DNA from 2 places in the Pseudomonas caspiana genome. Region 1 is predicted to be linked to the other one. Evidence: riboswitches for the same ligand, from Rfam matches in the RefSeq annotation. Region 1 holds a riboswitch; the other holds the start of a gene.
What was found. Region 1 has a riboswitch for manganese ahead of mntP (manganese efflux pump MntP). Riboswitches for the same ligand answer to the same signal wherever they lie in the genome.

Region 1 (7,639 bases):
AATCACGGCGCTTGCTGTATTGGCTGGGCGTGACCGTGCTTTTTTTGGTGCTGCTGAGTGTTTTGCGGCTGGTGTTTTTCTTCGGCTTCTCCGGCGTTGATCCTGCCAGCCTGAGCACTGACGCCACCGTCGCTCAGACGCTGGGCATTGGCTTTCGCTTCGATTTACGTTTGGCCCTGCTGTTGGCGTTACCCCTCGTCGTGCTGTTGTGGTTCCCCCGTTGGAATCTGCTGAGCGTGAGGATGCTGCGCTGGTTGGCGCGGGGGTACCTCGCCGTTGTATTGGCGCTGGTCACTCTGATCTACATCGTCGATTTTGGTCATTACGCGTATCTGGGTGTGCGGATCAACGCCAGTGTTATGCGCTATCTGGACGACGCGCAGATTTCCCGGGACATGCTCTGGCAAACCTATCCAGTGCTGTGGATCACCGCCAGTTGGCTCGCCGGTATCGGGGTGATAATCGCGGCGTTCATCGGGCTGGAGCAGATTACCCTTGAGCGCCAGGCCAAACCGATCACGCGTTGGTCTGCCGCATTTGGCGCAGTACTGGTGACGTTGGCCACTTTATTGGGGCTGCTGGGTCGCGTTGAAAACCTCAATCTGGAGAACCCGGTCCCGCTGCGTTGGAGTGACGCGTTCTTCTCGGGAAACAGTCAGGTCGCCGCGCTGGGTTTGAATCCGGTGCTGTTCCTCTATGACACGCTCAAGGTAGGGCAGTCGCGTTATGACGAAGAGGTAGTACGCCGCCATTATTCTGTGGTCGCTGATTACCTGGGCGTCGATAAACCAGACCCACAAAGCCTGAACTTCAAGCGTCAGCAAGACGTGCAGCCTTACAACGTGGCTGCTACCCGGCCGCCGAACGTAGTGTTTGTGATGCTTGAGTCCTTGGGCACCAGTGCTGTGGGGGCGTATGGCAACCCGCTCAATCCGACCCCTAATCTGGATCGGCTGGCTGAGCAAAGCTGGTTCTTTCGGCATTTCTACGTGCCGGTTACCGGAACCGCCAAGACCGTGTGGGCAAGCATTACCGGGGTTCCCGACGTTACACGTCAGGAAACCGCAACCCGGCACCCGATGCTGACCCGGCAAAATACGCTGATCAACGATTTCAAGGGTTACGAGAAGCTGTACATGATTGGCGGCAACTCTGGTTGGGCCAACATGAACGCGCTGATCCGCCGCAGCATCGTCGACATTCGACTGTATGACGAGCGTGACTGGCGTTCGCCTGTGGTGGATGTGTGGGGGATTTCCGATCTGGATCTGTTCAAGGAAAGCGACCGAATCCTGCGCGCGCTGCCCAAGGATCAGCCGTTTTTCGCCTATTTGCAGACGGCAGGCAATCACCGGCCGTTTACCATCCCTAAAGAAAACGACGGTTTTGAAGTCAGCAATCTGAGCCTCGAGCAAGTGCAGGCAGCGGGTTCGCGCAGCGTGGAGCAATACAACGCAGTGCGCTTGCTGGACTTCAATATCGGGCGGCTGATGGAGCTGGCCAAGGCGGGCGGTTACTACGAAAACACGATTTTTGTTCTGTTTGGCGACCACAACACCCGTATCAGCCAGATCCCGCATATGCCTCCGGCATTTGAGCAATTGGGCCTGGAGAGCAACAACGTGCCGATGTTGATCCACGCACCAGGCCTGATAGGGACGAAGGTTGTCGAGGAGGCGGTCGGGTTGGCGGACTTGTTGCCAACCGTGGCGGGTATGGCAGGGATTCCGTTCAGCAACGGTGCCATGGGCCGGGATATCCAGCAGCCTGCACCTGAAGGTGAGCGCGTCGTGCCGTTGGTGCTGCGCGAAGGTACTTTCCCGTTGATCGGTGGTGTCACCCGGCACTTTTTACTGCAAATGGAACACGACGGCACCTCGCCGACGCTGCATGACCTGGCCTCGGCAACTCCGTTGGAGGATGTTGCAGAGCGGCACCCGGAGGAGTTCAGTCGCCTGCGAGCGCTGACCCTGGGGCTGCATGAGAGTGCGCGGTTGATGTTGTATCGGAATGTGCAGTGACGTTATTAACTTCACATGACGGTTTGAATTGGAGTGCATTCCTTGTGGGAGCTGGGCTTGCCCGCGATAAGGCTGGATGCGATCTGAAGTGAATCGCGTCCAGCCTTATCGCGGGCAAGCCCAGCTCCCACAGGAATAGGGTTACTCAGATAAATCGCGTATCGCCCCGAAACTTGTGAACCGTTTGACGATATTTTCATGCCCTGAACGGGTATGATGCCCACCTTCGTTGGGGAGTAGCCTGCTGCTGAGTGACGTCAGCAGCGTTCGTATCAACATTCTCGGCAGCAGCCGTGGTACGAGCACCTTTTGGTTGGCGAGACCAGCGACATATCCATGCCTAAAGTCGGGCGTGTGGATGTGTCGTTGACTCATAGCCCGACTGGAAGTAAACCGTGAGCCCCATCTCCCTCATATTTGTCGCCTTGGCCATGTCCACGGACGCTTTCGCAGCGGCCATCGGTAAAGGCTCCAGCCTGCACAAACCGCGCTTTATCGAAGCGTTACGTACCGGTCTTATCTTCGGCGTGATTGAAGCCATCACGCCCGTTATCGGCTGGGCCATCGGTAATGCCGCGAGCAGCTTCGTCGAAAGCTGGGATCACTGGATCGCCTTTACGCTGCTGCTGATTCTCGGCTTGCACATGATCTACAACGGCGTGAAGCAGGATGATGAAGAGCCAGAGGAAAAGGCCGGTCAGCATTCGTTCCTGATTCTCGCTGTCACTGCTTTTGCCACCAGCATCGACGCGCTTGCCGTCGGTGTCGGCCTTGCTTTTGTGGACGTGAACATTCTCGTCGCAGCCGCTGCAATCGGTCTGGCTACCATGACCATGGTGACGATTGGTGTGATGTTGGGCCGGGTACTGGGGACGATGGTCGGCAAGCGCGCCGAGATCATTGGCGGCTTGGTGCTGATACTGGTGGGCGCGACGATCTTGTACGAACACTTGTCGGCTTGATTTCTGATTTGTATCAATTCCTGTAGGAGCTCACCGAGGTTACGAGGCCAGCGATAGCGGTTTGTCTGACACTCCTCGATCGCTGGCCTCGTAACCTCGGTGAGCTCCTACAGTCCAATGTTTGCTGTTCAACCCGTTAAGGCCTTAACCCTTCACCGCAAACGCCGCGCCCAGCGCCTGAAGCCGGTTAGCCATTGGCAAAAGGTCTTCGCTGCACTGAATAAGGGTTACGACATCCGTGGCATTGTTCTGCGCAATGGCGTGGACGGTTGTCAGGCGATCATTGATGCCCACCGATGCAGCGGATTGCTGTTCGGTGGTGCCCGCGATCATCACGTTCAACCGGTGGATTTCCAGCACATCGGCGACGGTGCTTTTCAACAGTTCGGAGCCCATTTGGCTAGCCTGGACGCAGCGCTCGACTTCTTCGCCGCTGTTACGCATCGAGTCCGCAGCGGTGCGGCTTTCCTTCTGCAATGATTCGACGATCTGGCGTATCTCTTCCACCGAGCCTGCGGTTTTCTGCGCCAGGCCGCGAACTTCATCGGCAACCACGGCAAACCCTCGGCCCTGCTCACCCGCGCGGGCAGCCTCAATGGCGGCATTGAGCGCCAGCAAATTGGTTTGTTCGGCGATTTCGCGGATCACGTTGATCACCTTGCCAATCTTTTCTGCCTGCTCTGCCAGCGATTGCACGCTCTGGTTGGCGCCGCTGATGGACGACTCCAGGTTGGAGATGTCCTTGCTGGCCTGGTCGACTGATTCGCGACCTTTGACCAATTGCTCATTGGCCTTGTTGGCACCCTGATGCGCTTCGCTGGCGTGTTGCGAGATGTCATCCAGTGCCGTGGTGAGCATTTGCATTGAGTGAGCCATGCGAGTGATTTCTGCCAGTTGCTGCTGGGCGCCTTTGTCCAGCGTTTCGCCTGCGACCGACAGCTGGCGACCCATGTCGCTCAAACCGCTGGTTTCATGAATCACGCCACCCACGGTATTGGTGATCAACGCCAGGAATTCATCAAAGCGCTGGGAGGAGTGCATGCCGGCGCGGCTTTCAGTAACGCCTGCTCTTTTATCCAGACGCGCAGCGGCCTGAAGGATTTTGTCCAGCAGATCCTGGTTCTCGCTGGCTTCGCGATGGCTGTGGATGGCGAGATAAATCAGGATAGCGCTTTCAGCGACGACATAGGCGGCATGGATGAAGACCACATCCCAACCGCCGTGATGCTGCATCACGTAAACCGGATAACCTGCATGCTGCAGCACATGGAAGAGTAGATGGTGAACAGCGATGGTCGCGGCAGCCACGACAATGGGCAGCCAGTCCCGGTAGAACGTCAGCACCGCCAACAGCGCGAAAATACCGAAGTGGACTTCGATGAGGCCTTGCGTCTGATTGATGTGCAGACCGGACATGACCATCAGGGCCACGCCCGTCAGGCAGCGAAACAAGCGAGTACCGCGCAGGACGGGATACAACGCAGTCATCCCGAGGGCAGTGCCGCCACCGACCAGAACGGCTTGGCCGAAAGTCGAGTGAAGTGTCGCCAGCCCCAAGGCGTAGACAAAACATAGCCACAAAAGCCCGAGCATGATGCGGTCGGCTTTACGGTAATGATCGGTAAAACGAGGCACCGTCGACATAGCGCAAATCCTCAACATCCATTTCATGGAACCGCATGAACGCCGAGTATGCCTGTGTCTATGGGACTAAAGAAGCGATATGCCATTACTGGCGCTGTCGCGCGCCATACAGTAGACCTGTAGGAGCGCACGAGCACCGCGAGGCCGCGATAGCGTTGTATCAGACGGGACGCTATCGCTGCCTCGCGGTGCTCGTGAGCTCCTGCAGAAAAATAGCGATGCGTCAGCGTTAACGCTTTCGCAGCCTTCGGCAGCCCTTACAGGGAAGGGCGGTTATTAATGCAACTTCATTCTCGGCTCGGTCCCTTTGCCGATACGGCTGCCGAGCATCAGCATCAGGGTGCGGAAGGTGCCATACAGCGCCATTTGGTGCATGCGATACAAGGAGATGTAGAACATGCGCGCCAGCCAGCCTTCGAGCATGACGCTGCCGGTCAGGTTGCCCATCAGGTTACCCACCGCCGAGAACTTCGACAGGGAGATCAGCGAGCCGTAGTCGGTGTATTTGTAGTCCGGCAGCGGCTTGCCTTCAATACGCAGTTTGAGCGATTTGACCAGCAGCGACGCTTGCTGATGCGCGGCCTGGGCGCGCGGCGGGACGTTGCGATCCGAGCCTTTTTGCGGGCAGGCTGCGCAGTCACCAAAGGCGAAGATGTTTTCATCGCGAGTGGTTTGCAGCGTTGGCAGCACTTGCAACTGGTTGATGCGGTTGGTTTCCAGCCCGTCGATTTCCTGCAGGAAACCGGGTGCACGAATGCCCGCTGCCCAGACCTTGAGCGTGGCCGGGATCACCAGGCCGCTCGCAGTGATCAGCGAGTCGGCAGTCACTTCACTGACGGCCGCATCGGTCAGCACTGTGACGCCAAGCTTCTCCAGGGTTTTATGCACAGGCCCGCCGATGCGTTCCGGCAGTGCAGGCAATACACGTGGGCCGGCTTCGATCACAGTGATGCGCAGGTTTTCCGGCTTGATGCGGCCCAGTCCGTAAGCAGCCAGCTCGTGAGCGGCGTTATGCAGTTCAGCCGCCAGCTCAACACCCGTCGCACCTGCGCCAACGATGGCCACGGTGATTTCCTGAGCGGTGTCGGTTTGCCCGGCGTGGGCGCGCAGGTAGTGATTGAGCAGTTGTTGGTGGAATTTCTCGGCTTGTTTACGCGAGTCCAGAAACAGGCAGTGTTCGGCTGCGCCCAGCGTGTTGAAGTCGTTGGTGGTGCTGCCGACTGAAATCACCAGCGAGTCATATTCCAGACTGCGCGCAGGAACAAGTTCCAGACCGTCTTCATCCAGAGTCGCTGCCAGATGAATCTGTCGTGCTTCACGGTTCAGCCCGGTCATTTTGCCCAACTGAAACTGGAAGTGGTTCCACTTGGCCTGAGCCACGTAGTTCAGCTCATCTTCATAGGAATTGAGCGAGCCCGCGGCGACTTCGTGCAGCAGCGGTTTCCAGATGTGGGTCAGGTTGGCGTCGACGAGAGTCACGCTGGCTGTGCCTTTTTTGCCCAGGGTCTTACCCAGGCGGGTGGCCAGCTCCAGACCGCCAGCGCCGCCGCCAACGATGACAATACGATGAGTCATAGGGATATCTCATAAGGTTTAAGGAATTCGGGGGGAGTGGGTCTATCTGCGCGAGCACTGTTTTGCTGCTGCTCATAGCGTCAGATAACTCAACAAACGGCTCAACAAGCCAAGGCCAATCACCACCGCAACCACCACGCTCAGGAGCAGCCATGGCCGAAAAGGCCGGCGCTCGACTTGATGCTGGGGGGCTTGCAGGTACTCTTCGACACGCTTTTGGTCTTCGGGTTTCAGGTGACTGGACATAGGAGCCTCAGAAAAGAGGGCAACTGCGTTATTCGACAATCAGTTCGAGCGGTTCGACCCGTAACGAATCATCTAGACGAATGATGCCGCTTTGTATCACTCGTGCGGTAATTCCGCCATGCCCACGTACCGCCTGAAAGGTCCCATGGCCAAGACGTTGCTCCAGCCGCGCACAAGGTTGGCACCAGCCGGTGGTCTCGAGGATCGCCTGACCGATTTTGAATCGACGGCCTTTGAGGCTGAACAGGTTGATGCCGCTGATCACCAGGTTGCGGCGCAGGTCCTGCGGCACGATGGGTTGATCCTCAGCGCGATTCAGCAAGGAGCTGACCACCGCCAGATGTTCCCATTGAATCAACGTGACCTGCCGCGCATTGCGAGGGCCGGGGCGCGCATGATCGCCGGTCAGACCTGCTTCGCGGCGAGCTTCCACCGCCTCCAGCTCAACCATTTCGCCACGGGATTCAGGGCGCACCCCGATCCAGCGCACCCGACCGGTTTGCGGTACGTCGGCCAACAGCTCTTGCAGAGGGCTCATAAACTGATTCCAACATCAAAGACTACGCTGCGCCCCAGATTGGTCCGTAGAAAATCCGGTGCATCGGGATGGGCATACAGCACTCGGGCAAAGGTCGGCCCGACCAGTGACAGCGAGCGCCAGCCCTGGCGCAGATATTCGGTGGGCGGCGGGAAGTGGCTGTTCAAATCCAGCACTTCGCGTTTAAGGCTGGCGAACGCAATGATGTCCAGCTGTCCTGTATCAATGCTGCGTTCGTTGTAGTTACTGGCTTTTTTACGCAACGTCGGCCCCAGGCGCTGTAGCAGCTCACTGGCAGGAATACGTTTGGGCTTGGCTTCGCGGCGCACGAGTTGGCTCAGGGAAAACGCGCCACGCCTTCGCGCCAGTTCTTCACGCCATTCGTCGTTCAGGCGTCGGCCTTCATCGAGGACAAAAAATACTTCGAAACAGGCATCACGAAACAGCACATCCGGCGGTTCCTGCCCGGCAGCGGTGAAGTCTTCGTGACGATGCGGGATGTTCAAACCCTGCAGTAAACGCTCACAAACCCATCGCTCACGCTCCCACTTTCGCGCATTGGAAAGAAACGCGTTGGCTTGTTCGGCCTGGATCGTGAGCAGGCGAAGGTAGTCTGAGTCATCCATGGGCCAAGCTTAGCGTTCTAATAGCTA
Region 2 (7,639 bases), 2.1 Mb from region 1:
ACCTGCAAACCGATGGTGAAGACTGGAGTCTGGACGTTCGCAGCGAGAACGAATAATGCAGAAAGTCTACGAGCCGGAAAACCTGATGGAAGGTGAGCTGTTACAAGGCATGCTCGCCAGCGAAGGTATTGAAGCGTACTTGACCGGTGGACATTTGTTGGGAGCGTTGGGTGAGTTGCCAGCTCTTGGGCTATTAGGGTTACTAGTGGATAACGATCAGGTCGAGCGGGCGCGGCAGTTGATCACTGAGTACAATGCGGCGCTGCCCTTCTCTGGAGGGGAGCCCGGTGAAGAACCCGATAATTTTCCTGATGTGCTGGTGTGTTGAGCCGGACATGCATCCTGTTTCTAATGATTGATACATCCAAAAGAGTCTTACTGCCCCATGTGTGGACGTTATGCGCTGTTTCGTTGGACGCCCGCTTTTGCGGCTTTGCCCGGTTTTCCGGCGGACCAACAGGCGCAATGGAATATTTCGCCAGCCGACTCGGTGCTTATGCTGCGTGCGGTCGCCGGGACTGAAGGCGATCTTGAGTTGGCCCGTGCGCGCTGGGGGTTGACCCCGCCCTGGTTGACCGATCTTTCCCGTACACCGGCGCATGCCCGCGCCGAGACGTTGGCCGAGCAGCCGATGTTTCGTGAGGCCTTTCGCTTACGCCGTTGCCTGCTACCCGCCAATGGCTTTTATGAATGGCGCGGCACCACGCGCAAGCGACCATTCTGGCTGACGCCGGGGGAGGGTTCGGCGCTGTTTTTTGCAGCGATCTGGGAGGCTTATCCGGTGCAAGGCCACACGTATCTGAGCGTTGCGGTCGTTACCCAGCTAGCGGCCAGTCAGCGGCGGCCGTTGATTCTCGACGCGCAAGGGCAAAAGGACTGGTTGGCTGCCGATACGCCGTTGCCGACCTTGCAAGCTCTGCTCGCCGCCCCGCAAACCGCGCTCCGCGAGCGCCCGCTGGCGAATCTGATCAATGATCCCAAGCTTAACGCGCCTGAGTGTCTGACGCCGTTGTGATCGTGGGACCGGCTTTAGCCGGGAAGAGGCGGTTACAGTCACTAAAAGTGTGTCGTCAGACTGCTGCTTTCCTGACTAAAGCCGCTTCCACGTCGCCTATCACCTTTGCACGCCTACAGGAACCAATGTGTGACCAGGCGGACAAACTTGGCTGTCAGCCAGCATCTGGCGCATCCATCGTTCACCGCCTAGGATGAGCGCCATGTTCAGAGGGAGATCCATCATGCGTCAGAAATTTGCTCTATGTGCCTTGAGCGCAGCCTTGCTGCTCGGCGGCTGTCAGGCCGTGAACACCACCAGCGGCGATTCGGTCGGTGTAGAGCGCAAGCAATACATGTTCAGCATGCTCTCGACCGATGAGGTCAATCAGATGTATGCCCAATCCTATAAAGAAACGGTGGGCGAGGCTTCGACCAAGGGTGTCCTGGATACCACGAGTGCCAATGCCAAGCGCGTGCATGCGATTGCCGACCGGCTGATCGGTCAGGCACCTAAACTGCGTCCGGATTCCGCGCAGTGGCAGTGGGAAGTGAACCTGATCAAAAGTGATGAGTTGAACGCCAACTGCGGACCTGGCGGCAAGATCATTTTCTACACCGGCCTGATCGATAAACTGAAGCTCACAGACGACGAAATCGCTGCGGTGATGGGCCATGAAATTGCTCATGCCTTGCGCGAGCATGGGCGTGAGTCGATGTCCAAGGCCTATGGTGTGGCCATGGCCAAACAAGGGGCGGGCGCCATTCTGGGGTTGGGGCAGGACAGCATGGCGCTGGCCGATACCGTAGTTAATTACAGCCTGACCTTGCCTAACAGCCGCAGCAACGAAAATGAAGCTGACCTGCTTGGCCTGGAGCTGGCGGCACGTGCCGGTTACAACCCGAACGCTGCTATCACGTTATGGCAGAAAATGACCGAGAACTCCGGCGGCTCACAGCCTGAATTCATGAGCACTCACCCTGCTTCGGAGAGCCGTATTGCTTCATTGCAGGCAGCGATTCCCAAGGTGATGCCGTTGTACAACGCCGCCCCTAAGTCCTGATACAACGCAGGTCCCTGTAGGAGCTCACGAGCAGCGCGAGTCAGCGATAGCGTCCTGCCTGATACACCGTTATCGCGGCCTCGCGTTGCTCATGCGCTCCTACAGAAATATGTAGTTGTGTAGGTCACTCCGTGGCGCGAACAAGTTCACCCCTACAGGTTCGTCTTATACCCAGCCACTCACCTGCATTGCCTTGTAAACCGCTACCAGGGCAAGCACGAAGAAAGCGCTCGCAGCCAGGCGGCGTATCAAGGTCAGAGGAAGTTTTTCGGCGGCGAAATTACCTGCCAGCACCACCGGAACGTTGGCCAGCAACATACCTACCGTGGTGCCGATAATCACTAGCCACAGATAAGAATATTGCGCGGCGAGCATGACCGTGGCGATCTGTGTCTTGTCACCGATTTCCGCAATAAAAAACGCGATCAGAGTGGTCATGAACGGGCCGAACTTGCGTGCGGTGTTGGCCTCGTCGTCATCCATCTTGTCCGGGACCAGAGTCCACAAAGCGGTCGCGGTGAAACTCGCAGCAAGAATCCAGTGCAAGGTGGCGTCGGAGAAGAAGCTGCTGAACCAGGCACCAACAGCGCCCGCGGCGGCGTGGTTAGCCAGGGTTGCGGCGACGATGCCCGCAATGATTGGCCATGGCTTGCGAAAGCGAGCTGCCAGAATGAGGGCAAGGAGTTGGGTCTTGTCACCGATCTCGGCAAGCGCGACTACAGCGGTGGGGACCAACAAGGATTCCAGCATCAGGTTTTCCTAAGGGGCGGGTCGACACGGCTATGACACGTACAGCCTCCCCGCCCCGGGTAAGGTGTTCGTGTCATAGGTCTTGTCAAACCACCGATCCGTCTGAGCGGATTCGGGGTCGTACGCACCATGGTCTGAGGACCAAGTATGTTGATGCGTACCGGACGAGCGTGGCGCTCGTGGGAGACTACTCCCCTAGGACGGAGCGGATTCTGCCTTCAGCTTTCGCTTTGGGCAAGTGCTTATTTTCAAGCCCGCTTGGCGCGGTAGATTCTGAAGCCGTTACCTTCAGCCTTGATCGCACACACGCCAAAATGCTCTTCGATTATGGGTTGGTACTTCAGGAAGCTATTGGCGACTAGCCGAAGTTCGCCACCTGATTTCAGATGTTGGCGTGCTTTTCTCAGTAGGTTTTCCGTTGCCTTGTAGTCGGTATGAACCCCGACATGAAACGGTGGATTGCTCAAAATAGTGCTTAGGCCCATGGGTGCAGCGTCGATACCGTCGCCGGTCAGAACTTCGGCCTCAAGCCCGTTCGCAGCAAGGGTCAGGCGCGTGCTGGCAGTGGCGAAAGCATCGACATCGAGCATGATTACGTTGTTATGCGGGTAGCGACGTTTTACCGCAGCCCCCAGCACGCCAGCGCCACAACCGAAGTCGAGCAAATTGCCGCTGGGTAGTTTGTCAATATGTTGCAGGAGTAGCGCTGAGCCACGATCGAGGCGCCCGTGGCTGAACACGCCGGGCAGGCTGACGACCTTCAACGGACCGTCTTCCATTTCGATTTCGTAATGCTGGGCAAGGCTTTCCAGCTCAAGAGCCTCGGGCGCCTGCTCGACGGTGACTTGCCAGAGCTGGCAGTGGCGGGCGCTGTCCAGCTTGCGGGCACGGCCAAACGGGGACAGTTGTTTCGCGGCGGCTTCGATACCACTGCGTTTTTCGCCTACCAGAAACAATTCACGGCCTGCCAGTCGAGAGGCCAGGGCGTTGAGCGCGTAGTTGGTCAGGTCACGCGCTTTTGGCAGGAACAGCACCGCGCTGTCAAACGGCTGCTCTGAGACATTCACGCCGAAATGGGTACGACCTTCGAAGCGAGCATCCAGCGCGGCTTGATCACCAGCATGCCAGCACCAGCCATGAGCTTGCGGCAAACGTCCAAGCAAATCGTCAGCAGGCAGACCCGCCAGCAGCAGGGAGCCCTGAAACAACTCGGCCTGACGGAGTAACACTTCACTGCGCGGGTCCATGGTGGGCTCCTCGAAAAAGCGCGGAGTCTAACAGTTTGAAGCCGACAACGGCGGTGCTATCCCGTGAATTGAAATGCATCCTGCAGGAGCGCACGAGCAACGCGGCCTCGCGGTGCTCGTGCGCTCCTGCAGGTCTTGCGTATGACATGCGTCGTAGCGGGCGCTGCGGCCTAACTCACCACTCGAACCGGCTCGCCTGCAAAGAACCCCAGAGCATTTTCAGTCACCTGGCTGACGATCCGCTGGCGTGCTTCGCGAGCCCCCCAGGCACTGTGAGGCGTAATGATCAGGCGCGGAATGTCGCCTGCCAGCAGCGGATTACCTGCGCTGGGTGGTTCAACCGTGAGCACGTCGGTAGCAGCACCGCCCAAGTGACCCTTACGCAGCGCATCGGCCAGCGCTTGCTCGTTGATCAGCCCGCCGCGAGCGGTGTTGATCACATAGGCGTGTGGCTTGAGCAGACTCAGTTCGTGGGCGCCGAGCATGTCGCGGGTGTCGTCGTTGAGCGGACAATGCAAGGTCAGGGCATCGACCTGTGGCAGAAGCTCTTCAAGTGGCAAACGATCCGGGCGGGCAGGGCGGCCAGGGATTTGTCCCAACAAGACACGCATGCCGAAGGCTTCGGCCAGTTTTGCAACGGCACCCCCCAGTTCCCCGTGACCCAGCAGGCCCAATGTCTTGCCTTCCAGCTCCACGATAGGAAAGTCCAGCAGGCAGAACTGTTTCGACTTCTGCCACTGGCCTTGCTGCACTGCTTGCTGGTAATCCGGCAGGCTCGTCGCCAGTGCCAACAGCAGCATCAAGGTATGTTGGGCCACCGACGGGGTGCCGTAGCCTTGGCAGTTGCATACGGTAACGCCGTGATGACGGGCTGCGGCCAGGTCGATGTTATTTGTGCCGGTGGCAGTCACCAGCACCAGCTTGAGGTCGGGGCATGCCGCGAACGTGTCGGAATCGATCACGATCTTGTTGCTGATAGCCACCTGCGCACCCTGCAAGCGTTCGATCACCTGATCTGCGCTGGTGCTGGTGTGCAGCGTCAGTTCACTGAAGCATTCACGCAGCGCGCTGAAGTCCAGATCGCCCAGATCCAAAGACGTGTAGTCGAGAAAAACTGCCTTACCGTGATTGCTCATCAGCTGTACCTGTTAATGGACGCATTGAAGGCTTAATGTGGCTAGCCTAACAGAGCGAAACGCTTGCTTACATTTTTGGCCGGCTTAACTTTTGCCAGCTTATTTTTCGGAGAACCATCATGTACTGGGCCGAGTTTCTCACCGTTGCCTTGATTCACTTGCTCGCTGTCGCCAGCCCTGGCCCCGATTTCGCGGTGGTTGTGCGGGAAAGCGTTGCTCATGGGCGCAAAGCGGGCACCTATACCGCCATGGGCGTGGGCACGGCGATCTTTTTACATGTTGGCTATTCGCTGCTCGGGATTGGCTTGATCGTTTCGCAATCGATCGTTTTGTTCAACGCGCTCAAGTGGGCCGCTGCGGCTTACCTGCTTTACATCGGCTTCAAAGCGCTGCGGGCTAAGCCAGCCAGTGCCAGCGATGCACCGGTCAACGTTGCAGCGGGTGAGCGCACGGCTCGTGGCGCGTTTACTAGCGGCTTCATCACGAACGGCTTGAATCCCAAGGCAACGCTGTTTTTCCTGTCGTTGTTCACCGTAGTTATCAACCCGCACACGCCGCTGTGGGTGCAGGCCGGTTATGGCGTGTACCTGGCGGTCGCGACGGGGCTGTGGTTTTGCATGGTGGCGCGCCTGTTTAGCCAAGAGCGCGTACGCGCAGGCTTTGCGCGCATGGGGCACTGGTTTGATCGGGCCATGGGTGGCGTGCTGGTTGCTTTGGGCTTGAAGCTGGCGCTGACTGAGAGTCATTGATACAGCTAGAGATGCAATTGTCGCGTGGCAGACATTCGATCTGGAGCTCACCTCGTAATCTCGGTGAGCTCCAGGAGTTTAGCCAGTTCATAAGTTTGCAATGTGTTTGCCAGAAGATGCAGAGCATCAGGGGAAGCAGGTGACAACCCGTTCTCAGAAATCATCCCTTTGGCTGATTTGACTGGCGAGGTACCGCTCTAGAGTCCATATTTCAAGCCACGCCTGTGCCCTTTGAAAAGGAGCTCTTATGTTGCAGACCCGCGTTATTCCGCCAGCCGAAGGTGCCTATCAATATCCTCTGTTGATCAAGCGGCTATTGATGTCAGGCAGCCGTTACGAAAAAACCCGGGAAATCGTCTATCGCGACACCGTTCGCTATACCTATCCAGAACTGATCGAACGCGTCTGCCGGTTGGCAAATGTGCTCAGTGCCGCAGGCGTAAAAGCTGGCGATACTGTGGCGGTGATGGACTGGGACAGCCATCGTTACCTTGAGTGCATGTTCGCCATTCCGATGATTGGCGCGGTGGTTCACACCATCAACGTCCGGCTCTCCCCGGATCAGATCGTCTACACGATGAACCATGCCGAAGATAAGTTCGTGCTGGTCAACAGTGAGTTTGTCGGCCTGTATCAGGCAATGGCCGGGCATCTGACCACCGTCGAGAAAACTCTGCTACTGACGGACTTGCCGGAAAAGACTGCTGAATTGCCCAATCTGGTGGGCGAATACGAGACGCTGCTGGCCCAAGCCAGTGCCCAGTATGAATTCGAAGACTTCGATGAAAACTCCGTCGCCACGACTTTCTACACCACCGGCACCACGGGTAATCCTAAAGGCGTGTATTTCAGCCATCGCCAGTTGGTGCTGCACACCTTGGGTCTGGCAACCGGTTTAGGCAGCGTCGAAGGATTGCTGCGAACCGGTGACGTTTACATGCCCATCACGCCAATGTTTCACGTTCATGCCTGGGGCATGCCTTACGCGGCGACCATGCTGGGCGTCAAACAGGTTTATCCCGGTCGCTATGACCCTGAGTTTCTGGTCGAGCTATGGCGCAAGGAGAAGGTCACCTTTTCCCATTGCGTGCCAACCATCATGCAGATGGTGCTCAACGCAAAAGCTGCGCAGGGCGTCGATTTCGGCGGCTGGAAGATCATTATCGGAGGCAGCTCGCTGAACCGGACGCTGTATGAAGCGGCCAAGGCGCGAGGCATTCAGCTGACTGCCGCTTATGGCATGTCCGAGACTGGCCCGTTGATCTCGGTTGCGCATCTCAACGATGAGTTGCGCGCTGGCAGCGAGGACGAGCGCGTCACGTATCGAATCAAGGCAGGCGTGCCTGGCGTATTAGTGGACGCGGCAATCGTTGATGAAGACGGGAATTTCCTCCCGGCCGATGGTGAGACCATGGGCGAGCTGGTTCTGCGCGCACCGTGGCTGAGCGAAAGTTATTACCAAGAGCGGCACAAAGGTGCCGAAATGTGGGCAGGTGGCTGGCTGCACACCGGTGATGTGGCTACGCTCGACAGCATGGGCGTGATCGATATTCGCGACAGGATCAAGGATGTCATCAAGACCGGTGGCGAATGGATCTCGTCCCTGGCTCTGGAAGATTTATGCAGTCGCCATCCCGGGGTTCGTGAGGTGGCCGTGGTCGGAATCGCGGATCCGCAGTGGGGAGAACGGCCTTTCGCAT

Region 2: another riboswitch for manganese. It lies ahead of ABRP31_RS04280 (TMEM165/GDT1 family protein); the one in region 1 lies ahead of mntP (manganese efflux pump MntP).

The regions. Positions count from the first base shown of each region.
Region 1 is NZ_CP167995.1:5,104,630-5,112,268, reverse strand. Features, by position in the region: gene ABRP31_RS23200 (LTA synthase family protein) at 1-2,021, shown strand, start outside; yybP-ykoY riboswitch at 2,241-2,410, shown strand; gene mntP (manganese efflux pump MntP) at 2,417-2,983, shown strand; gene ABRP31_RS23190 (methyl-accepting chemotaxis protein) at 3,128-4,627, opposite strand; gene ABRP31_RS23185 (NAD(P)/FAD-dependent oxidoreductase) at 4,904-6,202, opposite strand; gene ABRP31_RS23180 (DUF3094 family protein) at 6,275-6,448, opposite strand; gene ABRP31_RS23175 (MOSC domain-containing protein) at 6,477-6,986, opposite strand; gene ABRP31_RS23170 (DUF1780 domain-containing protein) at 6,983-7,612, opposite strand.
Region 2 is NZ_CP167995.1:944,911-952,549, forward strand. Features, by position in the region: gene ABRP31_RS04260 (CPXCG motif-containing cysteine-rich protein) at 1-56, shown strand, start outside; gene ABRP31_RS04265 (putative signal transducing protein) at 56-328, shown strand; gene ABRP31_RS04270 (SOS response-associated peptidase) at 386-1,015, shown strand; gene ABRP31_RS04275 (M48 family metallopeptidase) at 1,239-2,057, shown strand; gene ABRP31_RS04280 (TMEM165/GDT1 family protein) at 2,223-2,807, opposite strand; yybP-ykoY riboswitch at 2,896-3,015, opposite strand; gene ABRP31_RS04285 (class I SAM-dependent methyltransferase) at 3,056-4,054, opposite strand; gene ABRP31_RS04290 (2-hydroxyacid dehydrogenase) at 4,225-5,190, opposite strand; gene ABRP31_RS04295 (LysE family transporter) at 5,310-5,939, shown strand; gene ABRP31_RS04300 (fatty acid--CoA ligase) at 6,187-7,639, shown strand, end outside.